DNA from 3 places in the Glutamicibacter nicotianae genome. Region 1 is predicted to be linked to each of the others. Evidence: riboswitches for the same ligand, from Rfam matches in the RefSeq annotation. Region 1 holds a riboswitch; each other region holds the start of a gene.
The links. A riboswitch is a leader RNA that binds a small molecule or an ion and turns the genes downstream of it on or off. The one in region 1 is predicted to bind thiamine pyrophosphate.
Positions count from the first base shown of each region.

Region 1 (9,987 bases):
ACTGCCGGCTCTTCTGCGCCATCCCGGCCAAGGCCGCTTGTGCCTCGGCCGAGCCGTATTCGTCGCGGATGTCCTGGGAAATGCGCATGGAGCAGAATTTCGGCCCGCACATGGAACAGAAGTGTGCGGTCTTCGCCGGCTCGGCCGGCAGAGTCTCGTCATGGAATTCCTGCGCGGTGACCGGGTCTAGGGATAACGCGAACTGGTCATTCCAGCGGAATTCGAAACGAGCCTTGCTCAGCGCATCATCACGGGCCGTGGCACCCGGATGCCCCTTGGCCAGATCTGCCGCGTGAGCCGCGATCTTGTAGGTGATCACGCCGGTCTTCACGTCATCCCGGTTGGGCAGCCCCAGATGCTCCTTGGGCGTGACATAGCAGAGCATTGCGGTACCGTAGCGGGCGATCTCCGTGGCACCGATGGCGCTGGTGATGTGGTCGTAGCCCGGCGCGATGTCGGTGACCAGCGGGCCCAAGGTGTAGAACGGGGCCCCGTCGCACAATTCCTGCTGGCGCTCCACATTCTCGCGCACCAGATGGAACGGGATATGCCCCGGTCCCTCGACCATCACCTGCACGTCGTAGTGCCAGGCGCGCTTGGTCAACTCGGCCAGCGTGTCCAGCTCGGCGAACTGGGCTGCGTCGTTTGCGTCCGCAATGGAGCCCGGGCGCAGCCCGTCGCCCAGCGAGAAGGCGACGTCGTACTGCGCGAATATCTCGCACAGCTCATCGAAGTGGGTGTAGAGGAAATTCTCCTGGTGGTGCGCCAGGCACCATCCGGCCATGATGGACCCGCCGCGTGAAACCATGCCGGTAACCCGGTTGGCGGTCAGTGGGATGTAGCGCAGCAGCACGCCAGCATGGATGGTCATGTAGTCCACGCCCTGCTCGCACTGCTCGATGACAGTGTCGCGGAAGATCTCCCAGGTCAGCTTGTTGGCTTCGCCATTGACCTTCTCCAGCGCCTGGTAGATCGGCACGGTGCCGATGGGCACGGGGGAGTTGCGGATGATCCATTCTCGGGTGGTGTGGATGTCATCTCCGGTGGACAGGTCCATCACCGTGTCGGCACCCCATTTGGCGGCCCATTGGAGCTTGGAGACCTCTTCTGCGATGGAGCTGGTCACCGCCGAGTTGCCGATATTCGCATTGATCTTGACCAGGAACGCCTTGCCGATGATCATCGGCTCGGATTCCGGGTGGTTGATGTTCGCCGGGATGATGGCTCGTCCGGCCGCGAGCTCGCTGCGCACCAGTTCTACATCGCATTCCTCGCGCAGCGCCACATAGCGCATTTCCGGGGTGATGATCCCGGCACGTGCATAGTGCATCTGCGTTACGCGCGCTCCGCCAACGGCCCGCAGCGGAGGGGCTGAACGTCCAGCCCATTCCGCGCTGGCCGTGCCGCGGCGGACCGCCGAGCGCCCGTCGTCGTGCAGATTGCGCTCGCGGCCTGCGTAAGCCTCCACATCCCCGCGCTCCAGGATCCATTGCTCGCGGAAGGGCGGCAAGCCCTGGGTCGGTTCGCTTCCCGGTCCGCTGGTCCGATACACCGACAGCGGCTCGTTGGGCTTTCCATTGGGAGAGTCTGCCAGATGGATCTGCGTGACGGGAACAGAAATTCCCGCAGATTCGCGGTAGGCAAGGGTGTGGGCAGGGTGCTGTTCAAATTGTTCCACTGGGGAAACTCACTTCCTTCGCCGGCATGACCCGGACAGGTTCAACGGTCGCGGACGGCGATAGCCCGATCTCAGCCCTTGCCAGGGCACCCGTGTGGTCGCGAACAACATAGCACGCTTGGGAGGAGGAAACGCAAATCCAGTGGTCAGAAGGGTGACAGCAATTCAGGATGCGGGCACTGGCCCGGCGGCAGGAGCTAGCTTGTACAAGCGATCAGCCTCTTGCAGCGCGAATCGGGAATCTGGGGAAGACGGCGTGGCAGAAGACTGGCGAAGCAGCGCGGGCGAAGGCTGAGGCGATGGCCGCGCGATGGGGCACTAAGAGCGGCAGATAAACGAAAAGAGAAGCAATCTGGAATCAGATTGCTTCTCTCATTGCGAGCCCCCTGCCGGAATCGATCCGGCGACCTCGTTCTTACCAAGAACGCGCTCTACCACTGAGCTAAGGGGGCAACAGGTAAATACTTTACACAGGTTTTCGAGGTTTGCAAAATCCCCCGGGGATTTGTTGCTGACGTCACAATATTCCTAATCAAGACGGAAATGGGAGTCGGGTTGCCTAGGTGAATTCCGTGCGCGTGAGAGCTTGCTTCATGCTTCCTGGATTACTTTCGCGGCGCGTTGTGGCGACTCCGCGCACCGGATGCCAGATGCCCTTCCAGGCAATCCATAATCCCAGGGTCGAGGGACTGGGGGAGTTGAGCCTCCTGTGTTTTGCGTGGGAGGTCTGTGGTTCTGCCACGAGGGAAAGTGTCGCGGGATCTTATCCTGCGAGTCTGGTCGAATCCGCGATTGACCACAAGGGACACCTCAGTGAGCATCGTCACCCGAGCGCCTTTTGTCCCAGTCTTCGTCCTTGAAGGTCTATGGTGAGTGGCTAATCTCAATTTGACTAGTGGTTTTATGGAAATTTCGGGGTGTTTTCCAGGTCGGTTTGCCGATTTTTCTTTGCCGGGAAATGCGTGTAGAGTATTTACTCGTTGCCCCCTTAGCTCAGTGGTAGAGCGCGTTCTTGGTAAGAACGAGGTCGCCGGATCGATTCCGGCAGGGGGCTCTGAGTGAGAAGCTTTCTTGGCTTCTACTGGATTGTTTCTCACTTGTGGCGGCGTAGCTCAGCTGGTTAGAGCGCACGACTCATAATCGTGAGGTCCCGGGATCGAGTCCCGGCGCCGCTACCAAATCAAAGATCCTCGGCTTCGGCTGAGGATCTTTTTTGGTTTCCGGGTTCGAAGCGGTCTTCAGGGACCCGTCGTTTCGAAGCCAATAACGCTTAGTTGTCCGCACCCTTTTCAGGGCTCCTTGTGCTGGCTTGCTGTGCCAGCGAGAGCAGTCCCTGGAAGGCCTTCGTATCGAAATTCGTCTCTTGTCCTGCTGCATCATTGGCATCATGGCCGTGTACTTCGGTATGCAAGCGTTGCATTTGCATATCGAGTTTCGTTGCAACAGCTGCCGCATCGGCGAGCTCCTGTACTAGATGTTCTGGAACCTCCCCCTCGTACTTGTAGAAAATTTTATGCTCCAGGCTTGCCCAGAAATCCTGGGCGATCGTGCGGATTTGCAACTCCACTACGACGTCGACAGGGCCGTCGGATAAGAAGACCGGAATTTGCACAATTGCATGGACACTTTTATAGCCGCTTGGCTTCGGGTTCTTGATGTAATCCTTGATCTGGATGACCTTCAGGTCATTTTGAGCGGTCAAGGTGTTCAGGACCTTATAGATGTCCTTGACGAAACTGCAGGTAATGCGCACACCCGCAATATCGCTGATGTTCTCGCGTATGGCAGTAAGGGACGGCGCGATGGCCCGGCGGGCAACCTTGCGCATGATGCTCTCCGGAGTTTTCACCCGGGAGCTGACGTGCTCGATTGGATTGTATTTGTGCAAGTACAAGAACTCTTCACGCAAGATCGAGACCTTGGTCAGCACTTCGTCCACCGCAAACTGGTATTCCATCATGAAGCGCTGGAAATCGTGGTGGAAGGCCTTCGTCAATCGCTGCAACTCGGCCGGGGACGGGGTAGTTCCAGCAGCCGTGATTGCCACTGCACGCGTCTCGTCATCAAATGGGACTGAAATCCTGGATCACCTCAACAGATTGTGGCCCGGTCCGCGGTACGTTTCCGGTGCAGTTTCAGCCTAAGGGCATCTCCTAAGAATTAGGCCAGAACCAAACGGGAATTCGTCCAGCTAACTTTCGGACTTTGCGAATCGGCCAACCTGCCCACCGGACCTGGCCCTCTGCAGTGAACTATCGTTGGAGGTGAAACTTCAGAAAGGTCCTGATGGAATTCGCTTCAGCTACCCGGCAGCTATGCCACGGCATCAGCTTCGCAGAACACGAACCCGCTCCGATGCTCCGGCTGCGCAGCGGCGAAACCTGGGGGACCGAGTACCTGGAAGCGGGGCGTTCACTGGCCCTGGAGATCGGAGAACTGAAGTTCTGCCTGGGCTACATCACGATGAACGCCGACGGCTCGCGCAATACGCTGACATGCCCCAAGAACAAGGCCCTGCGCACCGGCACCCAATGCGAGAGCTGCCGCCGGCTGGACCAGTCGAAGTTCATGCACCATTTCCACAAGACCGGCGAAGCCCCCGAAGGCCTACGCAAGTACCTGGAACAGCCGCACTTCTTGTATATCGCCAGCTTCGCCCACGGAGTGACCAAGGTCGGCACCACCTCGGCCCAGAGCAAATGGACACGGCTGGCGCAGCAGGGCGCAGTCATTGCGCGCTATGTCGCCCGCGCCACTGACGGGGCGGCCATCCGGGTGATCGAAGACCTGGTTACCGAGCATGTGGGCCTGAGCCAGCAGGTGCGGCAGAAGTCCAAGGTCAAGGGCTTGGCCAGCTGGGAACTGGACTACGCCCAGCTTGATCAGATCAACGCCGACGCGGCAGGCCGGGCCAGGGACTTCCTCGGCGCGCAGCGCGGCATGGAGATCTTTGGCGTGCAATTGCGCGACGAGCTGTGGGAGCAGCCGGCCTTCGCCCGCCCGGTCATTGGCGCCTGGGATGCGCATGCGCTGCATGCCTGGACCACGACCCTGCCCGGAAGCACCGTGAACCTGCGCATCCGCGGCGTGCTGGGACAGAGCATCCTCGCCGACAGCGGCGATGGCACCACCCTGCGCTTGCTGGATGCCGCCGAGCTGAAAACCCGCGAGGTCGCGGTGGTGGAGCAGCGCGGGGACTTCAAGGAAGAGCAATCCGCCCTGTTCTGAGGCCGGAGCGCTGTCGGGGGAGTCACGCGGAAATGCCCCGGCGGCAATGAGCGCTCCCGGCCCGGGCTGAACTAGACTTGAGCCATGACCAACACTCCTTGGGAATCCGCCTCGCCCCGCTACAAGAAGCTCGTCTTCGCCGCCATGGGGATCATGGGCGTGGGCATTATCCTGGCCATCATCGGCGCCAACATTCCGTCCCTGCCCACGGTCTACATCGCGATCGGCATCATGGTCATCGGCATGCTCTGCCACATCGCCAGCCTGGTCGTCCGGGCCAAGGACGCACGCCAGTGGCGCATCGACAACGGCCTCGCCGCGCCACAGGCCAACAAGCGCCCCGCCGACGGGCAGAACTAGGCTCTCGCAAGAATTCCACAGTGTGACCGGGCAGCTGCGCCCGGATTTCGTATCCAGCGGCATCCACGCCCGGCCACGTCCAACAACGTTCAGGAGAACCCATGGGTATCAACCCCGACCTGGTAGGGCGCATCTACCCTGCCGGCGAGTCCTACCAGGTAGGCCGCGAGAAGATCCGCGAATTCGCCGCCGCCACCAAAGCCGCCAACCGGGCGCATTACGACGTGCAGGCAGCCCGCGAGCTGGGCTACAGCGACGTTGTCGCCCCGCCGACCTTCGCAATCATCATCGCCCAGCGGGCCGACGCGCAGCTGATCTCCGACCCGGCCAGCGGCATCGACTTCTCCCGCGTGGTGCATGCCGACCAGCGCTTCACCCACCACCGACCGATCGTGGCCGGCGATGAACTGCTTGCCGAGCTCTACGTGGACCAGATCCGCGAGATGGGCGCCGGCGCGATGATCACCACCCGCGCCGAAATCACCACCGCGGCCGGCGAGAAGATCGCCACCACCGTTTCATCGCTACTGGTACGAGCTGAGGACTAAGCATGATTGAATTCGAAAGCCTCGAAAAGGGACAGGTCATTGGCTCGCACACGGTGCAGGTCAACCGCGCGGACCTGGTTCGCTATGCCGGAGCCTCGGGCGACTTCAATCCGATCCACTGGAATGAGCGCTTCGCCAAGGAGGTGGAACTGCCTTCGGTGATCGCCCATGGCATGTTCACCATGGGTTCGGTCATCGACCTGGTCTCGCAGTGGGTAGGGAACCCGGGCGCCATCATCGACTACCAGACCCGTTTCACCAAGCCGGTCGTCGTCGAGGACCCGGAAGGCTCCAACCCATCGGAGCATGAAGGCACCACCATCTCGGTGGAAGGCAAGGTCGGCGCCTTGGACGCCGAGGCCCGCACCGCCCGCATCGACCTGGCAGTCTCGGCCGATGGAGCCAAGGTGCTGCTCAAGTGCCAGGCAGTGGTGCAGCTCTAGGCATGCAGCTTCCAGGTGATGCGCAGCGGCCGGCAACCCAGTGGCGCAATGCGCTGATGGCCGCCTACCTGGCCAGCGGCCTGCTGATCTCGGCACTGGTCTCGCGCTTGCCAGCGGTGCGCGATGCCCTGGCGCTGGACCACGCCAGTGTCGGCCTGCTGCTGCTGTGCCTGAGTGCAGGGTCCTTCCTGTCCGTGTCGGTCTCGGGGCAGCTGGTCCTGCGGCTGGGCGCCACCAGCGTCATGCGCATCGCCGCGACTCTGGCCGCCGGCTCGCTGATCCTCGTCGGCGTCGGTGCCGGGATCTTCGGCAGCGCCGTCATCTGTGGCATCTTCCTCTTTGCCCAGGGACTGGGCACCGCCTCGTGGAATGTCGCCTCCAACGTCCAAGGCGCGGCCATGGAACGGGCTCTGGGCAAGAGCATCATGCCTGCCCTGCACGGCTTCTTCTCCATTGGCACGGTAATCGGCGCCGGCGCCGGCGCGCTGGGCGCACGCCTGCAGATCCCGCTGCAGTACCACTACGGCTTCATGGGCCTTCTCATCATCGCCACGGTCCTGTTCAGCGCACGATTCTACGGCGAAGACTTCAGCCGGACCCCGCGCACCAGCAGCAACGGGTCCACGCTGAAGAAGGCCTGGACCGAACCGCAGACCGTGCTCCTGGGCGTGCTGGTGCTGGGCATGGCCCTGGCCGAAGGCGCTGCCGGAGACTGGGTGGCCATGGCGCTGGTGGACGGGTACCAGACGAAGGAAGGCATGGGAGCCATCGGCTACGGCGTCTTCGTGACCGCCATGACCCTGACCCGCCTGCTCTCCGGCGATTTGATCCTGCGGATGGGCAGGGTTTTCATGATCCGTGCCAGCGCCATCAGCGCGCTGGTTGGCGTGCTGCTCTTCGCCTTCGGCAACAATCTGCCCCTGGCCTTCGTGGCCTTGGCCATCTGGGGCATGGGCGTGGCCCTGACCTTCCCGTTGGCCATGAGTGCTGCCTCGGATGATCCGGTGCATGCGGCGACCCGCGTCTCGGTGGTGTCCACCATCGGGTACGGCGCGTTCCTCGGCGGCCCGCCACTGCTGGGCCTGCTGGCCGAAGTCATCGGACTGCTGCCCGCCCTGGGTTCCATCTCCATCCTGGTGGTTGTGGCCTTCTGCCTGTCCTCGAATGCCGCCGGAAGCCGTGCCGGCGGCGAGCCCAAGGCCTAGCACGCGACCCTGGCCGCAGACCATCGTCCTCATACCGAAAGTAAACTGAAGCAATGCTGAAGAACCTGACCACGACCCGCGTCGGCGGGCCAGCCAGGCTTATGGTGACCGCAACCAGCGAAGCCGAACTGGCTCACGCAGTAGCCGCAGCCGATGCTGCTGGGCAGGACGTCCTGCTCATTGGCGGGGGCTCCAACCTGGTGATCTCGGATGACGGCTTCCCGGGTGTTGCCGTGCAGATTGCCACCCGTGGACTGCACCTGGACGAGCAGCCGAATGGCAAGGTGCTGCTGCGTGCCGCCGCCGGCGAGAACTGGGACACGACCGTTGAATACAGCTTGGCTGAGGGCCTGAGCGGGCTGGAAGCGCTCTCGGGCATCCCAGGGTGCACCGGTGCCACCCCGGTGCAGAACGTTGGAGCCTACGGTGCAGACGTGTCCCAAACCTTGGCGTGGGTGCGCGCCTATGACCGCGAGAGCGACCAGGTACTCAAGCTGGATAACGCCGAACTTGAATTCGCCTACCGGGAGTCGCTCATCAAGCGCACCAGCAACAATGGGTCCCCGCGCTATGTGGTCCTGGAGGTGGCGTTCCTGCTGGCCCGCGAGAACGAATCGGCTCCGATCCGCTACGCAGAGCTGGCCCGCCGGCTCGGGGTTGAAGCCGGAGACCGCGCCAACGCGCTTCAAGTGCGCCAAACAGTGCTCGAATTGCGCCGTTCCAAGGGCATGGTCTTCGATATCAAGGACGCCGACTCGCATTCCACCGGTTCCTTCTTCACCAACCCCATCGTTGAATCCAGCGTCCTGGACAAGCTTCCGCCGAACGCCCCGAACTACCCGGTGGAACTGGCCGGCTTCGTGAAGCTGTCCGCTGCGTGGCTTATCGACCAGGCCGGTTTCTCCAAGGGCTACGGCTTGGAGGGGACCGGCGGATTCGCGCTCGCCGATGGTCGCGCCTCGCTGTCCACCAAGCACACGCTGGCCATCACCAACCGCGGGGAAGCCACTGCCCAGGACATTCTGGCCATCGCCCGCTCAGTACGTGCCGGCGTGCAGGAACGTTTTGGGATTGAACTGGTCAACGAGCCGTTGCTGATTGGCGAAGTGCTCTAGGTGAAATGCTTCCCGGCGGTTGCCGGGGCAAGAGAGGAATGCCGTGGCGGAAGTATCCCTGCGCAAACTCTGTCCAACAGATATCGACCTGCTGGAGGTGAACTTCCAATCCGTCCAGGGCGCCGGCGAAGCCCAATGGTTCGGCTTCTGGGATACCAGCAAGCTGCGCAACCGCGTGGCCCAAGACCAGATGATCGGCAGCGCTGACGGTGCGCTGGCAGTTTGCCTGGGAGAGCAGGTCATCGGCAAAGCCGATTGGTTCACCGTCACGTCGTGGGGCCGGGCCAACACCTCTGCCTGCTGGGAAATCGCCATCGGCATCTTTGCCGAGTTCCGCGGCCAGGGCCTTGGCACCCGAGGGCAGGAGTTGCTTGTCGATTACTTGTTCTCCCATTACCCGCGCCATCGGATCCAGGCCACGACAGCCGCTGAAAACCTGGCCGAGCAGAGGTGCCTGGAGAAGCTGGGGTTCACCCGCGAGGGTGTCATCCGCCAAGCCCAGTGGCGGGCCGGTGCGTGGCATGACCAGCTGATCTATTCGGTGCTCAGGAACGAGTGGGCCCACTAGCGCTCACCTGCAGGGAAATGGCAAACAGCCCGGAACAGAAATTCTGTTCTGGGCTGTTTGCCATGGTTTGCGCTTCAGGGATGGCTAGAGGCGGCCCTGGGCGATAGCGAGCATGCGGCGCAGCGGTTCCGCTGCGCCCCACAGCAGCTGGTCGCCGACGGTGAAGGCAGAGATGTATTCTGGGCCCATTTCCAGCTTGCGGATGCGGCCCACCGGGATGTCCAAAGTGCCCGAAGCTGCGACCGGAGTCAGCTGATCCACGGTGGCTTCCTTCTCGTTCGGAATGACCTTGGCCCACTCGTTGTCGGCTGCCAGCAGCGACTCGATTTCGGAGACCGGCAGGTCTTCCTTCAGCTTCAGCGTCAGTGCCTGCGAGTGCGAGCGCATGGCGCCAATACGAACGCACAGTCCGTCCATGATGATCTGCTTGTCGCCGGCAGTCTGCAGGATCTTGTTGGTCTCAACGCCTGCCTTCCATTCCTCGCGGGACTGGCCGTTGCCCAGATCCGCATCGATCCATGGAATCAGCGAGCCGCCCAGCGGAACACCGAACTGCGACGCGTCGAGGTTTCCACGCTGGGTTTCCAGAACCTTGCGGTCGATTTCCAGGATGGCGCTGGCCGGATCAGCCAGTTCGCTGCCCACCGACGCGTTGATGTCGCCGAACTGGGTGAGCAGTTCGCGCATATGGCGTGCACCGCCGCCCGAAGCAGCCTGGTAGGTCATCGCGGTGCCCCACTCGACCAGGTTGTTCTTGAACAACCCACCCAAGCCCATGAGCATGCACGAGACGGTGCAGTTGCCGCCAATGTAGTCCCTGGTGCCAGCGGCCAGGGATTCAT
Region 1 covers NZ_JAFBCH010000001.1:2,701,929-2,711,915, reverse strand. Annotated here, with positions in the region: gene thiC (phosphomethylpyrimidine synthase ThiC) at 1-1,678, opposite strand, end outside; TPP riboswitch at 1,675-1,782, opposite strand; tRNA gene JOE62_RS12950 (tRNA-Thr) at 2,059-2,130, opposite strand; tRNA gene JOE62_RS12945 (tRNA-Thr) at 2,661-2,732, shown strand; tRNA gene JOE62_RS12940 (tRNA-Met) at 2,780-2,856, shown strand; gene JOE62_RS12935 (GTP pyrophosphokinase) at 2,949-3,725, opposite strand; gene JOE62_RS12930 (DUF2797 domain-containing protein) at 3,965-4,906, shown strand; gene JOE62_RS12925 (hypothetical protein) at 4,991-5,266, shown strand; gene JOE62_RS12920 (FAS1-like dehydratase domain-containing protein) at 5,368-5,814, shown strand; gene JOE62_RS12915 (MaoC family dehydratase) at 5,817-6,257, shown strand; gene JOE62_RS12910 (MFS transporter) at 6,260-7,462, shown strand; gene JOE62_RS12905 (UDP-N-acetylmuramate dehydrogenase) at 7,516-8,577, shown strand; gene JOE62_RS12900 (GNAT family N-acetyltransferase) at 8,621-9,145, shown strand; gene asd (aspartate-semialdehyde dehydrogenase) at 9,230-9,987, opposite strand, start outside.

Region 2 (9,987 bases), 2.4 Mb from region 1:
TATGCTTGCGCCCCGAAGCCATCGAGTTCACCCTGCATGGGGAATTCTCGCGTCCGATCTGGGTGCGCGGCCAGCAGGTCGACCTGCAGCCAGGGCAAGCTATCAGCGTTGCGCTCGCCGGACAGGGCCCGCTGCTGGAAGGCAGGCCAAGCCTGGAGCATGTGCTCTCGCTGCAACGGGAGGCCGGCGCGGAGGTGCCCAACAAGGCCTGGTAGGCAGCGCGGAATGCAAAGGAGGCAAGAACCCGGTTTGGGTTCTTGCCTCCTGCTGCGCGACGCGCACGGTTCGCCTCCAGGGGATGCCTAGAGGGTCATCTCCTCCAGCTGGCGCCCCTTGGTTTCCTTGACCATGAAGATCACGAAGAGCAAGGAGAGCAGCGCGAAGACCGCATAAATGCCATAAGCCAGAGCCAAGCCGGCATCGGCCAGGGCCGGGAAGGTGGTGGAGACAATGAAGTTGGCAATCCACTGGGCTGCAGCAGCCACACCCAGCGCCATGGCGCGGATGGAGTTCGGGAAGATTTCGCCGAGCAATACCCATACGGCCGGGCCCCAGGTGGCGCCGAAGCCGACTACGAACAGGTTGGCCGAGATCAGAGCAACGATGCCCCAGTTACCTGGCAGGGATACCGCACCGTCGATGGTGACGGACTGAGCGAAGGCCACTGCCATCATGCCCAAAGACAGGGTCATAAAGGCCGAGCCGATGGTCAGTAGGAGTTTACGTCCCAGAACGTCGATCAGCAGGACAGCCACGATGGTTGCCACCACGTTGGTCACCGAGGTGATCAGCGAAATCGTGAAGGAGTCCGATTCGGCAAAGCCGACGGACTTCCACAGCGTGGTGGAGTAGTAGAAGATCACGTTGATGCCGACGAACTGCTGGAAGACCGAGAGCAGGATGCCGACCCACACCAGCGGGTGGAAGCCGAAGCGTCCCAGCAGGTCCTTGAAAGCCTGGCGCCGCTCGATGTGCACGGTGGCGCGGATCTCCTCGATCTTCTTCTCGGTATCGGCTCCGGCCTTCATGCCCATATCGCGGGTCAGCACGGCAGCTGCCTCGACATAGCGGCCGCGCTCGACCAGATAGCGCGGGGATTCCGGAAGTCGCAGCGAGAGCAGGCCGTAGAGCGCCGCTGGAACCAGCAGCGACAGGTACATCCAGCGCCAGGCGGCCAAGCCGAATAGGCCGATGGCATCTGCCGAGCCCATCACGAAGACCAGCATCGCGCTGACCAGGAAGGCCACGAAGATGCCCAGCACGATGGCCATCTGCTGCATGGTGCCAAGGCGTCCGCGGTGCGCGGCGGGGGAGACCTCGGCGATGTAGGCAGGGGCGATCACCGAGGCGAAGCCCACGCCGATGCCGCCGACGATGCGCCAGATGATCAGGTCGGCCACGCCGAAGGACAGGCCGCAGCCGAGGGCCGATGCGGCCAGCAGGATGGAGGCGATGAGCATGGTGCGCACGCGTCCCACGCGTTCGGAGACCATGCCGGCCACCCATGCTCCCAGTGCCGCGCCGAGCAGGGCGCAGGAAACGGTGAAGCCGATGGTTACCGCGTTGAGCCCGAATTCGTGCTCGACGGCGTCCACGGTGCCGTTGACGATTGATGAGTCATATCCGAAAACGAACCCGCCCAAGGCAGCACCGAGGGCGATGAAGATGAGTCGCGCGGAGAGTTTTCCGTCTGGTGTTGTCGCAGTCACAATGTGCCATGCTATCGGATTCGAGCGCCGCAGAATCCAGATTTTCCGAATTTTCTTGGGAGATCAATCACAATTTGGAAGGATTCCTTACTTTAACGTTTTGCGTGGCCTGAACAACCGTTTTGTTTCACGCCTGACCAGCAGGGGAATTCCTGCGCTAAAAAGCAGGCCGGCAGTGCGCTAACGCGCACTGCCGGCCTGCCGAAATATTTCTTGCTAGATTTTCGCGCTCTTATGCGCGTCGGCCAAGTCGTTGCCGCGCAGCTTGGCCACGGCACTCATCAGGTGGAAGACCACCAGGGTGGCGATCGAGCCCAGGGCGATGCCGCCGAGCTGGAACTGGCCGAAAGCGATTTCGCTGGTCACCGCGATTGCGATGATCAGGCCGGTGCCCGCGGTCATCAGGTTGATCGGATTGCCGAAGTCCACCTTCGCTTCGATCCACAGGCGCGCGCCGACGATGCCGATCATGCCGTAGAGCACGATGCCCAGGCCGCCGATCACGCCTACCGGAATAGTTCCGATCAAGGCGCCGAACTTCGGCAGGAAGGCCAGGGACATGGCCACGATCGCGGCGATCCAGTAGGCGGCGGTGGAGTACACGCGCGAGGCGGCCATGACGCCGATGTTCTCGGCGTAGGTGGTGGTCGCCGAGCCGCCGCCAAAACCGGCGAGCACGCTGGCGGCGCCATCAGCCATCAGCGCCCGTCCGTTGAACGCCGACAGGTCGCGGCCGGTCATCACGCCCACGGTGCGCACATGGCCGATATTCTCGGCGATCAGCACGAAGACCGCAGGCAGGAACATCAGCGCGGTATCGAAATGGAAGGTCGGGGTGTGGAACTCGGGCAAGCCGAACCATGCGGCGTCGCCCACCTTGGAGAAGTCCACCTGGCCCTGGGCCAGCGCCACCAGGTAGCCGCAGACCAAGCCGACAAGGATCGAGAGCCGGCCCAGCAGGCCCTTGAAGGCCACCGTGGCCACCACGGTGAAGATCACCGTCAGGAAGGTGGTCAGCGGGAAGTCCTTCATCGGGGCCAGGGTGGCGCTGGCCAGGTTCAGGCCGATCAGCGCAACGATGGTGCCCATGACCACCGGCGGCATCAGGGTATGGATCCAGCCGGTGCCGGTCTTCTGCACGATCAGCCCGACGATAAACAGCAGCACGCCGGTCATCACGATGCCGCCCAGGGCGCCGGACATGCTGTGCGACCCGGTGGTCGCGACCACCGGGGCGATCAGGGCAAAGGAGGAACCCAGGTAGCTGGGCACCTTGTTCCTGGTCATCAGCAGGAAGATGATGGTGGCCAAGCCGGTGAACAGCAAGGTGGTGGTCACCGGGAATCCGGTCAGCGTCGGAACCAGGATGGTGGCGCCGAACATCGCCAGGATGTGCTGGGCGCCGATGGAAACGGTCTGCGGCCAATGCAGCCGCTCATCCGGGGCAACTACCTCGCCTTCGGTGATGGTCTTGCCGTTGCCGTGGATGCTCCAACTCATGATTCCCCTTCCCGGCCCTGCGGGTTTCAGGCCGTAGAGAATTCTACTCGGTTCTCGTGGGCCTGCGCGAAGAACGCCAGCTCGTGCTCGCTGGAACGCAGGAACGCCTGGCGCATTTTCTCTCGCAGCGCCGGGTCGGCCAGCGTCCACGCGGTGCGCACCATCTCGATCGCCTGGGCGGTGGCCTCGTCGAATTCCGGGGAGGAATAGGTCTCCAGCCAGTCGCCGTAGGGGTGCCCGGCATGGTTAGCCGCCGCCAGCCGCTTGCCGATGTCCTGGTAGAGCCAGTAGCACGGCAGGATTGCGGCGATCAGCTCCGCATAGCTCCCGGTGCAGGAGGACAGGTGGTTCACGTAGTTCAGCGTGGTCGCCGAAGGGTTCGCCAGCCCTTCCACCAGGTGGCTGCGGTGCAGCTGCAGCTCGCCCTCGAGGATCTGACCGGCGCCGTTGGCCCAGAAGCGCTGCGCATCCAGGTCCGGGGCCAGCGCGCTGGCCTGCGCGAGCACCTGGGCGTAGCGCTGCAGGTACAGGGCGTCCTGGGCCAGGTAGTACTCGAACTTCTCGCGTTCCAGGCTGCCGTCGGCCAGCTGCATGATGAACGCCAGCTCGTCGATGCCCGCGCGCAGGCCCGCGATGTCCTCCCACCAGCCGGCCATCGGATCAGCGCCGGCGAAGAACCCGGCGAAGTGGTTGACCGGGCCGTGCCCGCTGCCCACCTGCAGCTGGTCGGCCGCCGCAATTGCCGCTGACAGATACGCCTTGGACTGCTCCAACGCGGCGGTCCAGTCTCCGGTGGCAGCGAAGCGGGTGGCCAGGGCGCTGGAGAGGGTACAGCCGGTGCCGTGGGTGTTCTTGGTGGCATGGCGCGCACCGTGCAGCTCGCAGCGCACCCCGTCCGCTGCTACCAGCGCGTCGGGGCAGACCGCCCCGGCCAGATGCCCGCCCTTGGCCAGCACCAGGGCATCGTGCTTGGCCGCCAGGCGCTGGGCCTGGCGCAGCACCTCGTCCCATGATGCGGCTACCGGCTCGCGCAGCAGGCTGGCCAGTTCCAGCAGGTTCGGGGTGATCACCGTGGCCCGGTCCAGCAGCGAATCGAGCGCCGCTTCGCCATCGAGCAGGCGGTCTCCGCTGGTGGCCACCATGACCGGGTCCAGGACTACCGGAGCATCCACGGTTTCCAGCCAGCCGGTGACTGCGCGGATCACCTCGGCGTTGGCGAGCATCCCGATCTTGATTGCATCGATGCGGATATCCGCGCTGATGGCTTCAAGCTGGGCGAGGACGAAATCGCCGCTGATCGCCTGCACTCCGGACACCCCATGGGTGTTCTGCGCGGTCAAGGCGGTGATCACGCACATTCCGTAGCCGCCGTTGGCGGCAATGGCCTTCAGATCCGCCTGGATTCCGGCGCCACCGGAAGGATCGGATCCTGCGATGGACAAGATGTTCATTTGGCGGCCTCCCATGCCGAAACGAGCTGCGCGCTGGCCTGCTGCGGATCCTCTGCATTGCAGATGGCGCGGACCACTGCCATGCCCGCTCCGCCGCCGGCACGGATGGCCGCCGCGTCCTCGTGGGTAATGGCACCGATTGCCACGCAGGGCAGTGAGGCCAGCGTCGTGGCACGCGCAAAGCCGTCGAGGCCCAGGGGAGTGGGATGGTCCTTCTTCGTCGGGGTGGCGCGGACGGCCCCCACACCGAGATAGTCGATGACCGCGGCGTCCTTGTTCGCCTGGGCCAGTTGCTCATCGCTGGAAGCGCTCAGTCCGATGATACCTTCGCCGATGATCTGCCGGGCCAACTGCACCGGCACATCCTTTTGCCCGATATGGATGCCGTTCACGGCTGCGCCGGCAGCCCGCGCCGCGAGGTAGACATCGATGCGGTCATTGATCAGCAACTGGGCCTTGCCCTCGGTGAGCTTGGCGGCCGCGCAGGCCAGCTCGAAGAATTCCCGGGCGGTTTCATCCTTGGCGCGCAGCTGGATCCACTGGATTCCTCCGGCGACGGCGCCTTCGATCACTTCCAGGGTGCTGCGCGGGGTGCAGCTGGCAGTATTGGCTACCAGGTAGGCTCCGTAATTATGCATGGTTCAGTTCCTCGTGCTTCAAAGTCTTAAGTTCTTCTGGATCGGTTGCGGACAGCGCATCAATGAATGCGACGGCGAAGCTGCCCGGACCTGTGCTGTTCTCCAGGGCCTTTTCAGCGGCCAGCCCGTAGAAGCCGTGGGCCGCGATGGCGGCCTCGAACGGGTCATCGTGGACCGCAATCATGCCGGCGCAGAACGCGCCCAACGCGCAACCGCCGCCGGTGATCCGCGTCAAGCCGATTCCGTTGGTGTGCACCAGGACCGTCCGCGTGGCATCGATGATGGCATCGGACTGGCCGGAAATGGCCACCACGCAGTCATGCCGCTCGGCCAGCTCGCGTCCAGCCGCCAAGGCGGCAGAGACGTCATCCAAGGCATCTACACCGCGTGAAGCCGATTGCCGTCCGGCCAGGGCCAGGATTTCCGAGGCGTTGCCGCGAATCAGGGCCGGGCGTTGCCGGGCAATGCGCCGCGCGAAATCCGTGCGCACCGGCAGGGCGCCGACCGCCACCGGATCAAGGATCCATGGGGTGCCTGCTGCGCTCGCCGATTGCACGGCTTCTTCCATGGCGGCCAGCTGCTCGGTGCTCGGAGTTCCCAGATTCACCAAGACGGCGGAAGCCGCCTTTGCGAAGGGGCCGGCCTCTCCGGGCAGATCCGTCATGGCCGGGGACGCGCCGGATGCCAGCAGGGCATTGGCGGTGAAATTTGCTACGACGGTGTTGGTCAGGCAGAAAACCAAAGGTGATTGTTGCCGGTATTCTTGGGCAACTGCATGCAAAGCCATGCGACATCCCTCCGCTAGCGTGAACTAGATCAGGTTCAACGGGTCTCATCTCAGTCGGTTGTTCCGACACCCCGTGTCACTGCCATAGAGCGTACGCACAAGCGGTTCCAAGGACAAGTTACTTACGCTCGCGCCGCGCCACCAAGGCCTTGAGCGTGGCCGCATCGACCTGCTGGGCGGCCGCCAGCGACCAGAGGTGATCCACCGCGGCCAGCAAGTCTTCGCTGGCATCCACCGGCCGAAGCCGTTCGTTGACCACTGTGCCGGCTCGCCGCCGGGAGGTGATCAGACCTTCGGCTTCCAGTTCCTTGTAGGCGCGCGCTACCGTTCCGGCAGCAACGCCGAGGTCGGTGGCCAGTGCGCGCACGGTGGGCAGCTTGCTGCCTGCGGGCAATTCTCCCAGGGTGATCAGCGAGGCGATCTGCAAGCGGATCTGCTCGTAGGGTGCAGTGGCCGCCGCGAGGTCGATACTGATTTGCGTGCTCATGATGCTGCTGTCGGCTGCTGTGCACGCACCATCGCGGTACCAGGACGCTCCAGGAAAATCACCGCTGGGACAACGAAGACCAGAAGTGCAAACAGCCCCAGGCCTGCTGGGAAGCCGTAGCCAATCAGCAGCATGGCAAGCACAGCGCTGGTGGCAACGCGCATTGACCGCAGCTCCAGAACCCGCCGATACCAGATTTCTTCAGCTGGCGAGACGGCCCAGGGAATAGTCGCCCGGCGGCAGGACCAGGTGAAGCCCATATGCGCCGCCGCAAGCAGCAGCAACAGCCCGATGACTAGTCCCCGGTTCGGAGGAGCGAACCCCCAAAGCGTCTCCAGCGGTGGATCCAATAGCAGGTAAGCGCAGATGGCAACCAGCAAGCCAGCGGCGATGTAGGACCACAAGGGCAGGGGTGCATGATGCTTTGGTGCTGCACTCGCCTGCCGAGGCACCTTGCTGGCGTAGCCCAGATACAGCGTATTGAGCACGATGTAGAGCAATGCCGCACCGGCAAAGAGCACCAGGATCCACGTAGTTCGTTCATTGGTCGGCATCCGGAATTCCTCATCCACGGGCAGGAATGACCAGCCGATGGCAACGGCGAGCAATGCAAGGGTAGCCGTGGTGTATTGCAATGCGAAGAGCTGATCTCGCAAGCGCGAGAAGGCGGTCCGTTCCCTGATGGTGGAGTGAGCCGAGAATGTGGTGCGCGGGCCCCAGAAGAACAGCGTAAGAGCCACCGCAAGGGCGCCATAGTTCAATAACTCGTACGGTCCACCGGTTGAATAGCCTTGCGAGTAATTGGCCACCGATACGCAAAATGCCAGCAGCACGATACCGGTATTGCGCAGCAACCGGTTGAGCCATACCGTGCGCAAGGCCTGGTTGTCTTCGGCGGTGATGCCGGCCAAGGGGCGCCGGTTCAGGATCACTGCTGCAATCACTCCGGCGGCCACGACGATACCTGCCAGAGCCACGATGAAGACCGGGAGCATTTGGTTTCCGGGCAGCAGGCCATCGGTTGGGCCCGCAGAGGTGTAGGAGTAGCTGCCATCAGAATCGAACATAGTGGTTTCCGACTCCGGGATGCCAACGCTCCCTTCGACGCGGGAGGCCGGCCACAGCAATCCCACCGCGGCCAGAAGCAACAGCGCGACGAAAATCCCCAGGGACCTCGGGAACGGCGTCGCCAGGGTGCGCGCCTCAAGTGAGGCGGTGCGCACCGGCTGGAGTTCCTTGGGCCAGGTGAACAAGCCAATGAGGTAAACGAGAAGAATCCAGATTCCCGGCGAGAGAGCTGCAGCGAAAACCGAACTCGAATCGGTCCCGTTCATAGGAATGCGCCACGTCTCAGGCAGATCCCACGAAGTCGAAGCGAAGAATGCGATCAATGCGCACCAGAATGAGTGCGACTGGGCGCGGACGATGGCCGGTGCCTCACGCCGATGCGCCACGGAGCGCAACCACAGGTAAATGACTGCGCCAACGAAAGCGATGGATATGGCGCTCGCCGGGACCTGGCTCATGGCCATTAATGTATCAACTATTTGATACATATTGAATCCCTTCGTGAATTAATCAGTGAATATCCGCCTCGTTGCCGTACGCTCAAAACATGGGTCTGTTTACTTCCACGCCGTTGCCCGAACCGGTCGGCGATTCCGCACCTCCGGTGGACGAGCATCCATCACGCATCGCAACAGTTCTGAGCCATTTGCGGCGTTCCGCTGACACCCGGATCACGCATCCGCGACGCTTCCGCCTGCAGCAGCTCAAGGCCCTGGAAAAGATGCTCGACGAGCATCTGGAAGACTTTGTCCAGGCCCTGGCTAAAGACCTGGGCAAGAGCGCCACCGAGGCCAAGTTCTCCGAGATCGACGTGGTGCGCGCAGAAATAGATTTCGCCCAACGCCACCTCGCTGAATGGATGGATTCCACCAGCGTCAAAGTTCCGCTGGCCCTGCAGCCGGCCATGGCCAAGGTGGAGCCGCGTCCGCTGGGCGTCGTGCTGATTATCGGCGCCTGGAACTACCCGGTCCAGCTGGTACTCGCACCGCTGGTCGCGGCCATTGCCGCCGGCAACGCCGCGGTGATCAAGCCATCCGAGCTGGCTCCGGCCACCTCGGGCGTCTTGGCCAAGTTCCTCCCGGTCTACCTGGATGAACGTGTTTATGCGGTCGTTGAGGGAGGAGTGGACACATCCACCGAGCTGCTTGCCGCCCGCTGGGACCATATCTTCTACACCGGCGGTGAACGCGTGGCCAAGATCGTGGCTGCCGCGGCGGCAAAGCACCTGACGCCAACCACTTTGGAATTGGGCGGAAAATCGCCGGCCGTGGTGGAAAACGATTCGCTGGCTTCGGCAAAGCGCCTCGCCTATGCCAAATTCATGAATTCCGGTCAGACCTGCGTGGCCCCGGATTATGTCTTGAGCATTGGGGACTCCACTGAGCTCATCCAGCGCCTGGGCCAGGCCATCACCAGCTTCTACGGCAAGGAGCCGTTGACCCACCCGGACTACGGCCGCATCGTCAGCCGCAAGCACTTCGACCGGCTGTTGTCGATGTTCGAGCAGGGCGAGGTGGTTTTCGGAGGCGAATATGACGAGGAAACACTGCGCATCGCACCGAGCATCATGCGCAATCCAGATCTTGAAGGAAGCTTGATGACCGAGGAGATATTCGGTCCAATTCTTCCAGTGATCGAGGTGGAAAGCTTCGAGGAGGCCCTCGAATTCATCGCCCGGAGGCCGTCTCCGCTGGCTGCCTACCTGATGAGCGAAAGCCCGCGGCTGCAGTCGATCTTCTCCGACCGGGTGCGCGCCGGCTCAATCGTGCATAATGCCCCGCTGGTCCAGATGGTCGTTCCAACCCTGCCTTTTGGCGGCATCGGACCGAGCGGGATGGGGGCCTACCATGGCAGGCACGGATTCGAGCGGCTTTCACAGATGCGCTCTGAACTCAACAAAACGACGGTAGTTGACACCCTGAGCGCAATATATCCTCCGTATTCATGGGCTAAGCGAAAGATTATTGATCGCTTACTGTAGCGCGGTTCATAGTGTTGTGGCTTGTCAGGGTGCTTGGATTGATAGGTTGGAAATTTTCAAGCATCAGGAGATGTAACGCATGACTGAGCCCGCACCGTCCCAAGACGGTCTGAAGCGTGGCCTCAAAGCTCGCCATATGCAGATGATTGCCATTGGCGGCTCGATTGGTACCGGACTTTTCGTCGCTTCCGGCGGCACCATTGCGCAAGCAGGACCCGGTGGTTCGCTGGTGGCCTATGCGCTGATTGGCCTGATGGTGCTGCTCCTGATGCAGTCACTGGGGGAAATGAGCGCCCGCCTTCCGGTCGCCGGGTCCTTCCAGACCTACGCGACGGTCTTCGTGAACCGCCACTTCGGCTTCGCGAT
Region 2 covers NZ_JAFBCH010000001.1:315,828-325,814, forward strand. Annotated here, with positions in the region: gene JOE62_RS16580 (HAD-IA family hydrolase) at 1-215, shown strand, start outside; gene JOE62_RS01605 (sugar porter family MFS transporter) at 303-1,709, opposite strand; gene JOE62_RS01610 (uracil-xanthine permease family protein) at 1,926-3,209, opposite strand; gene thiD (bifunctional hydroxymethylpyrimidine kinase/phosphomethylpyrimidine kinase) at 3,236-4,660, opposite strand; gene thiE (thiamine phosphate synthase) at 4,657-5,298, opposite strand; gene thiM (hydroxyethylthiazole kinase) at 5,291-6,085, opposite strand; TPP riboswitch at 6,075-6,169, opposite strand; gene JOE62_RS01630 (GntR family transcriptional regulator) at 6,204-6,572, opposite strand; gene JOE62_RS01635 (hypothetical protein) at 6,569-8,098, opposite strand; gene JOE62_RS01640 (aldehyde dehydrogenase family protein) at 8,188-9,621, shown strand; gene JOE62_RS01645 (amino acid permease) at 9,701-9,987, shown strand, end outside.
Region 2: linked by a shared signal. The riboswitch ahead of thiM (hydroxyethylthiazole kinase) and the one ahead of thiC (phosphomethylpyrimidine synthase ThiC) in region 1 are both predicted to bind thiamine pyrophosphate.

Region 3 (9,987 bases), 160 kb from region 1:
CTTGGGCGGAGCGATTACCGCAGATTCGGTACCCGCCGACGAATGGGACGAGGTCATCACCAAATCCCGTGGTGTGCTCCAGGCGCTGGGGGCCAGCTTCCCGGACGAATCCTAAGCGCTACGCGTCACTGCAAGGTGGCCGTCAGGCGTGCGACGTTGTCGATCCAACGTTGCATGCGCGGCCGGCGACGCCACTGCGACAGGGTGATCTCCGAAGAAATATCCCGATAGTGGTTCTGCACCTGGTTGACCGCATCGACCATTTCCTGGCCCAGCAGCATCACGGATATTTCCATGTTCAGGCTAAACGAACGCATATCCATATTCGAGGATCCCACCACCGCCACCTCGTTATCCACGGTGAAGCACTTGGTATGCAGCACCATGGGAGCCGGGTACCGGTGGATGCGCACGCCGGCTTCCAGCAGCTGCTGGTAATACGACTGCTGTGCATGGTGCACCAGGAACTGGTCGCCTTCTTCGCAAACATACAACTCGACTTCCACCCCGCGCTGTGCGGCAGTTGTGATGGCGTAGAGCAACGAATCGTCGGGAACGAAGTAGGGACTGGTGATCTCCAGACGTTCGGAAGCCGAATAGATCAGCGTATTGAACAGCCGCAGGTTGTTCTCGGTCCCGTAGCCTGGGCCGCTGGGCAGCAGCTGCGCCAGGGTGGAGCCCGGGCGTTCCTCGTAGGCCAGCGGGTGGCGAGCCTCAGCCATGTCCATCAGCACTTCCTGGTCGTCGTCCTCCTGCCACCAGTCGGTAGCGAAGGTGACGTCCAGGCTGCGCACCAGCGGGCCTTCGACGCGCAACATCATCTCAACCCATTCGCGGCCAACCTTGTGGGCGGACTCGCGCTTGTAGCCAGGTTCGATCAGGTTCTGGCTCCCGGTGAAAGCCACCTCGCCGTCAACCACCAGGATCTTGCGGTGGTTGCGCAGATCCGGACGTCGCCAACGACGGCCAATCAGGTCGATGGGCAGCATCGGGCGCCAGTTGATATTGGACTTCTTCAGGCGCTTCTTGAAATCCTTGTAGCCCTTTACGCGCAAGGTTCCCAAGTGGTCGAAGAGCAAGCGGACGTGCACGCCGCGATCCGCTGCCGCTTCCAGCGCATCGAGTACCGGTCCAACATAATCCGGGTCATCGCCCATGATGTAGAACTGGATATGAACATAGCGGGTGGCCTTTTCGATTTCCACGCGCATCGCGTCAAGCGAGGCACGATAATCGGAGAGGACCTCAACCTGGTTTCCGCCTTCCAGCGGCATGGCACCGAGGTTGCGATTGAGCATGACCGCCGATTCGACCCATTCCTCCTGGGAATGGAACTCTTCGGGCAGCTGCATGTGGCTCGTGGCCTTCATGATTTCATCATGGGCCCGGCGCTGCTTTTCCAGCCGGCTGCGCGACAGACGCGGGTTGGCGAAAAGCCAATAGGCGACAAGTCCCACCACGGGCAGGAAGAAGATGGCCAAGAGCCATGCCATTGCGGTGGTGGGGCGCCGGTTGCCCGGAACGATCCCGATCATGAAGTAGCGGACCGCTAGCTCGATCGCCACCAGCACGCTCCAGAGAACGCCGCCGATCTGCAAGAAGACTTCATTGCTTGGCCACACGTAGGCACCCCCTTTGGCTATACACTCGAAGTTGGCATTTCGGCCTCTGATCTGCGATATACAGGCCAAAATCCTTCGCTTAGCTTATCGAACAATCCCCTGCTTGTCTGAATCTCCGCCCGCAGAAATCACGCAGAAGACGCTGGGGTTCGATAATCTGTCTTTATGAGCTCACTTGTATTCTTGGATCCTGCCTATCCGGCTGGACGTCTTGCCGATATCACCGCACCGCAACTTCTGGTCACCGCACAGGGAGTCACGCGAGGTGATGGCATCTTCGAATCGATGCTCTACACCAACCAGGCCGTCCGCAAATTCGAAGCGCATCTGGCACGGTTGGCAATCTCTGCTGAAGTTGCAGACCTGGCCATCCCCGATTCGCGCAGCTGGTATGCCGCGGTCGACACCGCGGTTGCCGACTTCGACGCCACCGGCGGCGCCGAAGAGGCCGTGGTGAAGCTGGTTGCTGCACGCGGCGAGCACGACAGCGATCCCACCATTTGCTGGGTCACCGTCACCCCGGCACCGGCGCTGGGCAAGGAACAGCGCGAAACCGGCGTGGATGTCCTGCTGCTGGACCGCGGCTACGACTCGAAGCTCGCCGAACGCGCACCATGGCTCATGATGGGCGCCAAGACCCTCTCCTATTCGATCAACATGGCCGCCCTGCGCTACGCGCACAAGCACGGCGCCCATGACGTCATCTTCACTTCGGCTGACGGCATCATCCTCGAAGCTCCGACCTCGACCGTGCTGGTTGCCCAGCGCGATGGCGAGACCAAGCGGCTGCTCACCCCGATGCTGGAAACCGGCATTCTGCCAGGCACCACGCAAAGCGCGATCTTCGATGCCGCGGCGCAGGACGGCTGGGAGCTGGGCTATGGCCCGCTTCGCCCTGAGGACCTGTACCAGGCCGACGGCGTGTGGCTGGTGTCATCGATCCGCCTGCTCACCCCGGTGCGCACCATCGATGCCAAGCCATTGCGGCTGGACGCCGAGCTCCATGAGGAGCTCAGCGCCCTGAGCGACGCAATCCGCTAGGACCACACCAGGTTGTAGGTCCCTGCCAGCACGGCCGCAGCCATGGCGGCCGTGCCAAGCAGGATTCCGGTTGCCAGCACCATGCCATCACGCCAGGTGAAGGTGGCCGTGCGAATCCAGGTGCGCTTGGCCGTGCCGAACCCCTTGGCCTCCATCGTGGTTGCCAGCCGTCCGGCGCGGCGTATCGCCTGCACCAGCAACGCCAGCACCTGGCCGAGGGTTGCCCTGATACGCTGGCCCACGGTGCCGAAGTTTCCGACACCGCGAGCACGCCGGGCCAGGGTGAGCGTGGTGAATTCTTCCACCATCAGCCCAAGCAATCGCATGCCTGCCAGCGCCCCGAGCACAAACCGGTGCGGGACCTTCAGCTGCTGGGACAGCGCCCCGCCCAAATCGCTGGGGTTCGTGGTGGCCAGCAGCAAGATGCACGGGATGGCCAGTGCGAAGGCGCGCAGTCCGGTGGCTATGCCGCCGGCTACCGATCCCTCGGTGATGCTGAAGGCGCCGAATTGCGCGTACACCATGCCGCTGTCCTGGCCCACCAGGGCAATGCCCCAGGCCGCGAAGATCCCGGCAAGCAGCAACGGCCACGCACGCTTGAGGAATTTCAGCAGGCTCAGCCCGGCCAGCGGGAAGAACACCACGGTCGCCAGGATAATCACCAGTGCCGAGACCCAATCCAAGGTGGTGATCAGCGGCAGCGTTGCCGCGGCCACCGCACCCAGCTTGGCCAGCGGATTGATCTTCGCCAGCCAGCTGTGCCCTACCGGCGCATCGAGCACCGGCCCTTGGCGCGGGGCATCAGCATCCGGGGTGCCGGAAGCGAGCACCAGCTGATTGGCCTGGAGCACCGAGGCAAAATGCTCATCGTGGGTGACTGCAATGATCGCAGTGCCCTGCTGCAGCTCTTCGACCAGTAACCCGGCCAGCTCCCGCCAGGTGTTCGCATCCTGCCCGAATGTCGGCTCATCGAGGATCAGCACCTCTGGCGCGGCTGCCAAAACGGTGGCCACGGACAGCCGGCGCTTCTCTCCGCCGGAGAGCGTGAACGGATTCGCCTCAGCCAAATGCGCCAACCCCAAGCGTTCAAGCAACGCATCGACGCGCGCCTGGACCTGGGCCGGGTCGTACTTCGGCGCGTTGGCGCTGCTCGCCTGCGCACGGCTGGGTGCGAAAGCCAGCTCTTCGCGGACGCTCTGCGTCACGAACTGGTGTTCGGGCTCCTGGAAGACCGAGCCGATCCGCCCGATCAGTGCACCGGCTTTCCAAGCAAACGGGGAATTGCCCAGGCCGTCGGCCAGTTGCGCGGTGGCCGTCAGCTCACCGCTGGCCGGGGCCAGCAAACCGCCCAAGGCCAGGGCCAGCGTCGATTTGCCGGCGCCGTTCTCGCCGAGAATCACCGTGGCGGTGCCCGCCTGCACTTCCATATCCACCGCCTGGGTATGCGGCGCGGTAGCCGTGCGGGCGCAGACCAGCTGCCGCGCTTCAAGCAGCATAGCTCCGGCAAGGTTCTCGGCCGGTGCCACCTGCGGAACATATCCGGGAACCCATAGCCCGGCGGCAGCCAGCTCCTGGCGCACGGGTTCTTCGGTGTACAGCTGACGCGGATCCAGGTCGTGCGCGACTCCCCCGCCCGGTTCCAGCACGATAACCCGGTCCATATGCTCTGCCCAGGCTTCGAGCCGATGCTCGACCACAACCAGCGTGGCACCGGATAGCTTCGCGGCGTTCAGCACCGCATCGCGCAACGGCCCGATGCTCTGCGGGTCCACGTTGGCGGTCGGTTCATCGAGCAGCATGAGGCCGGGTTCCATGGCCAGGATGCCAGCCAGGGCCAAGCGCTGCTTCTGCCCGCCGGAGAGCTGCTGGGTGCGGTGGTCGAAGGACAGCGCGCCCAATCCGACCGCGTCCAGCACTTCGGGGATCCGCTGGCGGATCACGCCCGGATCCATCCCGAGGTTCTCCGCTCCGAAGGCCACATCATCGGCGACCCTGCTTTGCACGACCTGGGTTTCCGGGTCCTGCTGCATCAAGCCCACCGGGTGGCTCCGGCTGAACGCATCGTTGCCATCAATCAGCAGCTGTCCGGCAAGCTGCTGATCCTCATCGGCTTCCAGCAGCCCGGCCATTGCATGCAGCAACGTCGACTTGCCGGCACCGGATGGACCGAGCAACAGCACCTTTTCACCGGCGTGGATCTGCAGATCCAGCCCCGAGATGGCAGGTTCCTGCCGCTCCGAGTGCTGCCAGCCGAAACCAGTTGCGGTGATTGACGCTCCGCGCTGGGTCAGCGAGGCGGCATCGGAATTGGCAACTGAACTCATTTTGCGGTTTCCAGGTGCGCACGCCGGCTCGCCAGTGCGCTCAGGGCACCGGTCTTCGCCAGTCCGCGCGTGGCCAGCCAGGACAGCAGCCCGGCGATGACCAGACCGGAAACTCCGGTGGCGATCACGTGGAAGATCTTCATCCCGGCGGTGTACTCGACGTAGTAGGCCAGGATGTATGCCTCGGTAACGCCGGCGAACAGGCCGGAGGACAGGCCTGCCAGAAGTGCCACGCCCAGGTTCCACTTGCGGTAGCGGAATGCCGCGAAGACCAGCTCCGCGCCCAGGCCCTGGACCAGGCCGGAGATCAGCACGGTCAACCCGTAGTGCGAGCCGAGCAGCGCTTCAACCACGGCGGCCAGCATCTCGCAGTAGATCGCGGCGCCAGGCTTGCGGATAATCAATGCGCCGAGCACCGCGGGGAACAGCCACATGCCGGTGAGCAGCGCGGTAGCTGGAGGGAAAGCCGCGAAGGCCAGCGAAAACAGGCCGTAGCCGGCACTCCATGCCCAGAAAATGACTCCTGAAGCCACGGCGATCACCGATGCCACGACGATATCGACGACACGCCAGCCGGTACGATGCTTCGAAATTGTTTCGTTCATTGTTGGTCCTCCTGTGGAAAGGAGGGGGGATGCACGGAATGAGGGCATGCTGCGCCTATCCGCATCCGAGATGCTCGACTTCCTTCGCCGGTACTAGCCGGGGCAGGTTCGAGGGTCTGCGATCCATCGCACTCTCAGCGTCCTGCGACTTCGTAGAAGTCTGACGCTCCCCTGTCGGAATAATTACTGCTCCCCCACCATACCGCAGGTATGCTGGGCAGAGGAACGATGTGTCACGAGCTTGATCGCGAGGAAAAAATGGATAAAGTGCAGAAACTTGTCACTACCGGCATCACCGTTGGCGCGGGCATGCTCGGTGGTAAGCTGGTTGATTTCATTTGGTTGAAGGCAACCGGCAGCAAGGCGCCACGCAAGGGCACCGAGGAAGCGGCTGAAGCGTCCTTCCGCCGCGCATTGGGCTTCGCGATCGTCTCGGCCCTGGTGGCAGCGATCATGCAGACCGTGGCCGACCGCAGCGCCAACAAGGTTGTTGCCAAGTTCACCAAATAGGCTTCGGCGGCAAGCCGAGAGCGGGAGCAGTTCAGCTGAACTGCTCCCGCTCTTTTCGCATTACTTGTCCTCTGGCCCTTCGGCCTTGGACATCGGTGTTGCTCCGGTGGGCGGTGAGCCATTGACCCTGTTGACCACAAGGCTGAGCTCATCGGAGAACAGGGTTTCCTTGGCCGCGTGCTTGGTGCGGTAGCCGGAACGGCCGATCATGTGGGCGGAAACCGGCGCTGTCAGCAGCTGCATGCCCCAAGCCAACGCGAGGACCGGGATGACCGCCCAGCTGCGCAGGTAGATGGCCAACCCGGCGAAGATCAGCAGGAAGCCGAGCACCTGCGGCTTGGTGGCCGCATGCATGCGGGTGAGCATGTCCGGGAAGGTCAGCAAGCCGATGCCTGCGATCAAGGACATCAGGCAGCCGAGGATCAGCAGGATGGCGACGAGGATATCGAGGAAGAGTTCCATTAGGCATTCCTCTGATCCGAGACGAAGCGCGAGACGGTCACAGAGCCGATGAAGCCGAGCATGCACGCGGCAACCACGAACAGCATGTAGTCGGTGTGCTCGTGCAGCACCATCTCCAGGCACAGGGCGGCGGAGATGATCAGCAGCATCACGTCCAGGGCAAGCACCCTGTCAAGGATTGATGGCCCCTTGGCAACCCGGATCAGGCAGGCGATGGCGCCCAGCCCGAGCATGATGCCGCAGATCCAGATGACGATATCCAGCATGTTTATCCCTTCCTCGCGACGAAGTCCGGTCCGCATTCGCTCTTGATCGCCTCGTACTCGTCACGGCTGCCGATGGCCATGATCAGCCGGCGTTCGATGTCCCGGATAGCTGCCCGTGCCTTCTCCACATCCTCCTGAGACTGGATGTTGATGTAGTGCAGGTACAGGGTCGAGGAGCTGCGGTCCACGTCGATCACGAAGGATCCGGGGATCAGCGTGAGCATGTGGCCCACGGTCATCACGATCAGGTCCGAGCCGGTGCGCAGCGGGACGGCGATGATCGCGCTGCGGGTGCTCTTTCCGCGTGCCACCGCCAGCCAGGCCACGTGGACGCTGGCCGCGACAACCTGTCCGAGGAACCAGATGAACAGCTTCACGCAGTACCAGAGGTTGATCCGGCCCGAAAGGACTACCGGCGGCAGCGGGAACAGGTTCACGATCACCAGGGCAATGACCGCCCCGAAGATCATGTTCGCCAGCGAGAAGTCCTGCCAGAGGGCGCCCCAGACGAAGAGCAGCAGCAGCAGGAGCGGCCACTCCTGCTTGAGTGTCGCACGGTGGCGCACGCCGGAGGTATCCAGCGCATCATCGATGCGCTGGTCGCGCGGTTCAAAGTTCTTGTTCGGCATCATCCCTCCAATCAGAATGGCAAGATCGAGCTGATATATGGTTCGCGTGCGATCAGCTCAGCGGCCACCCGCTCGCAGAATTCGAAGATCGGCCCGGCAAAGACGGTCAGGGCGATGCCCGCCAGCACCAGCGAACCGGTGGCATAGCGCATGCCCCAGGGCAAGGAGTCGGCTTCCAACTGCTTGGCCAGCTTCAAGCCCAGGCGCGGGTTCTGCGCGCCGCCGGCCAGCGTCTCGTCGGCGACCTGCGTCGCTTCGGCCACCAGCTCCTGGTTTGGCACCTCGGCATCGGCGGCACGGCGCCAGAACACGCGGGCCCACACGCGGATGATCGCCAGCAGGGTCAGCAGGCTGGTCAGCAGCCCGGCGCCGATCACGACCCAGGTCAGCGGGTCGGCGTCCTGCGCGGCAGCATGCAGCAGCCCGAACTTGCCCAGGAACCCGGAGAATGGCGGGATGCCGCCCAGGTTGATGGCCGGGATGAAGAAGAGCAGGGAGAGCGCCGGGGACAGCTTGGCCAGCGAACCGAGCCGGGTGACATTCGAGCTGCCGGCACGGCGTTCGATCAGGCCCGCCACCATGAACAGCGAGGTCTGCACGATGATGTGGTGGCCGACATAGTAGATGGTCGCGGCGATGGCCAGCGGCCCGCCCACTGCCACGCCGAAGATCAGGTAGCCGATGTGGCTGGTCAGCGTGAAGGAGAGCATGCGCTTGAAGTCCGTCTGCGCCAGCGCACCGAGGATGCCGATGACCATGGTCAGCGCGGACACCACCAGCAGGCCGGCGTTGACCGAGCCGCCCGGGAAGAGCAGGGTTTCGGTGCGGACGATCGCGTAGACGCCCACCTTGGTCAGCAGCCCGGCGAACACAGCGGTGACCGGTGCCGGCGCGGTCGGGTAGGAGTCCGGAAGCCACAGCGACAGCGGGAAGACCGCGGCCTTGATGCCGAAGGCGATCAGCAGCAGCACATGCAGGATCAGCTGCGGGCCCTGGCCCAATTCAGGCAGCTTCACCGCGAGGTCTGCCATGTTCACCGTGCCGGTGGCCGCGTAGATCATCGCGATGGCCATCAGGAAGATCACCGAGGAGACCACCGATACCACCACATAGGTGGTGCCGGCGCGGATGCGTTCAGCGGTGCCGCCCAGAGTCAGCAGCACATAGCTGGCGGTGAGCAGGATTTCGAATCCGACATACAGGTTGAAGAGGTCGGCTGCCAGGAAGGCGTTGGACACGCCGGCGAGCAGGATCAGGTAGGCCGGATGGAAAATCGACACCGGTCCGGGCTCATCGCCATCGGCCAGGCCCTGGCTGGTGGCGAAGAGCAGCACGGCGAGCGAAACAACCGTGGATACCAGCAGCATGAACGAGCTGAACCCGTCGACCATCAGCGCGATGCCGAAAGGCGAGTCCCAGCCGCCAATGTGGATGGCGTAGCTTTCCCCGCCCCACACGGCGGCGAGCATCCCGGCTTCGAGCACCAGGGTCAGGGTGAGGATGCCGATAGTGATCAGGCGCTGCATGCGGACCTGGCGGCGGGCCAGGAACGCGGCACCGGCGCCGAAGATCGGCAGCACCACAGCCAACGGGGCTAGATCCAGGAAATTCACTCTTCCCCCTCGCGCACTGGGCGGCCTTCTTCATCGACGAATTCGGTCGTGTCCTCAGCTACCGGCGAGTCCTCTTCCTCGTCGTAGGCGGTCTTCTGGGACACCTTGATATCTTCGGTGTCATCGGTGAGCTCATCGGCGCTGGTCAAGGTCCAGGACCGGTAGATCATCGCGAGCAGGAACGCGGTCACCGCGAAGGTAATCACGATCGCTGTGAGGATCAGCGCCTGCGGCAGCGGATCGGAATACTCGTCCGCAGGCAGGTCGGGGTTGAACAGCGGTGCCGCTCCCTTGCGGCCGCCACTGGTGAGGAGCAGCAGGTTGATGCCGTTGCCCAGCAGCATGATGCCCAGCAGCACGCGGGTCAGTGTGCGTTCGAGCACAAGGTAGAAGCCGGCAGCCAGCAGCACGCCGGTGACGACGAGGAAGGTGATATTCACGCTCATCGGCCAACTCCTGTCCGTGATGCCTGGATTTCATCGTGGCGGTCCACCGGGCTGCGGCCTTCGGACAGCGAATCGATTTCGCTGCCCAGGGAACGCAGCACATCCTGCACGAGGCCAAGGACCACCAGATACACTCCAATATCGAAAATCGTTGAGGAAACGAACTTATGCTCGCCGAAGAACCAGAATTCCAGGGCATAAGTGGTGAAGATTCCATCGCCCAGCAGCAGCGGCACGATGCCGGCCAGGCCGGCCAGCGCAATGCCGCCGCCAATCAGCATGCCCGGAGCGATGCGCATCGACTCGGACAGTTCCACGCGGCCTCCGGCCAGGTAGCGGATGGTCAGCGCCAAACCGGCAATCAGCCCGCCGGCAAAGCCGCCGCCTGGGGTGTTGTGCCCGGTCAGCAGCGTGTACACCGACATGATCAGCACGGTGTGGAACATCAGCCGGGTGACAACTTCGAAAA
Region 3 covers NZ_JAFBCH010000001.1:2,860,199-2,870,185, forward strand. Annotated here, with positions in the region: gene JOE62_RS13625 (chorismate-binding protein) at 1-115, shown strand, start outside; gene cls (cardiolipin synthase) at 126-1,622, opposite strand; gene JOE62_RS13635 (aminodeoxychorismate lyase) at 1,788-2,663, shown strand; gene JOE62_RS13640 (ATP-binding cassette domain-containing protein) at 2,660-4,987, opposite strand; gene JOE62_RS13645 (ECF transporter S component) at 4,984-5,592, opposite strand; TPP riboswitch at 5,655-5,775, opposite strand; gene JOE62_RS13650 (DUF4235 domain-containing protein) at 5,851-6,102, shown strand; gene mnhG (monovalent cation/H(+) antiporter subunit G) at 6,163-6,564, opposite strand; gene JOE62_RS13660 (MrpF/PhaF family protein) at 6,564-6,830, opposite strand; gene JOE62_RS13665 (Na+/H+ antiporter subunit E) at 6,833-7,459, opposite strand; gene JOE62_RS13670 (Na+/H+ antiporter subunit D) at 7,471-9,072, opposite strand; gene JOE62_RS13675 (Na(+)/H(+) antiporter subunit C) at 9,069-9,518, opposite strand; gene JOE62_RS13680 (Na+/H+ antiporter subunit A) at 9,515-9,987, opposite strand, start outside.
Region 3: linked by a shared signal. The riboswitch ahead of JOE62_RS13645 (ECF transporter S component) and the one ahead of thiC (phosphomethylpyrimidine synthase ThiC) in region 1 are both predicted to bind thiamine pyrophosphate.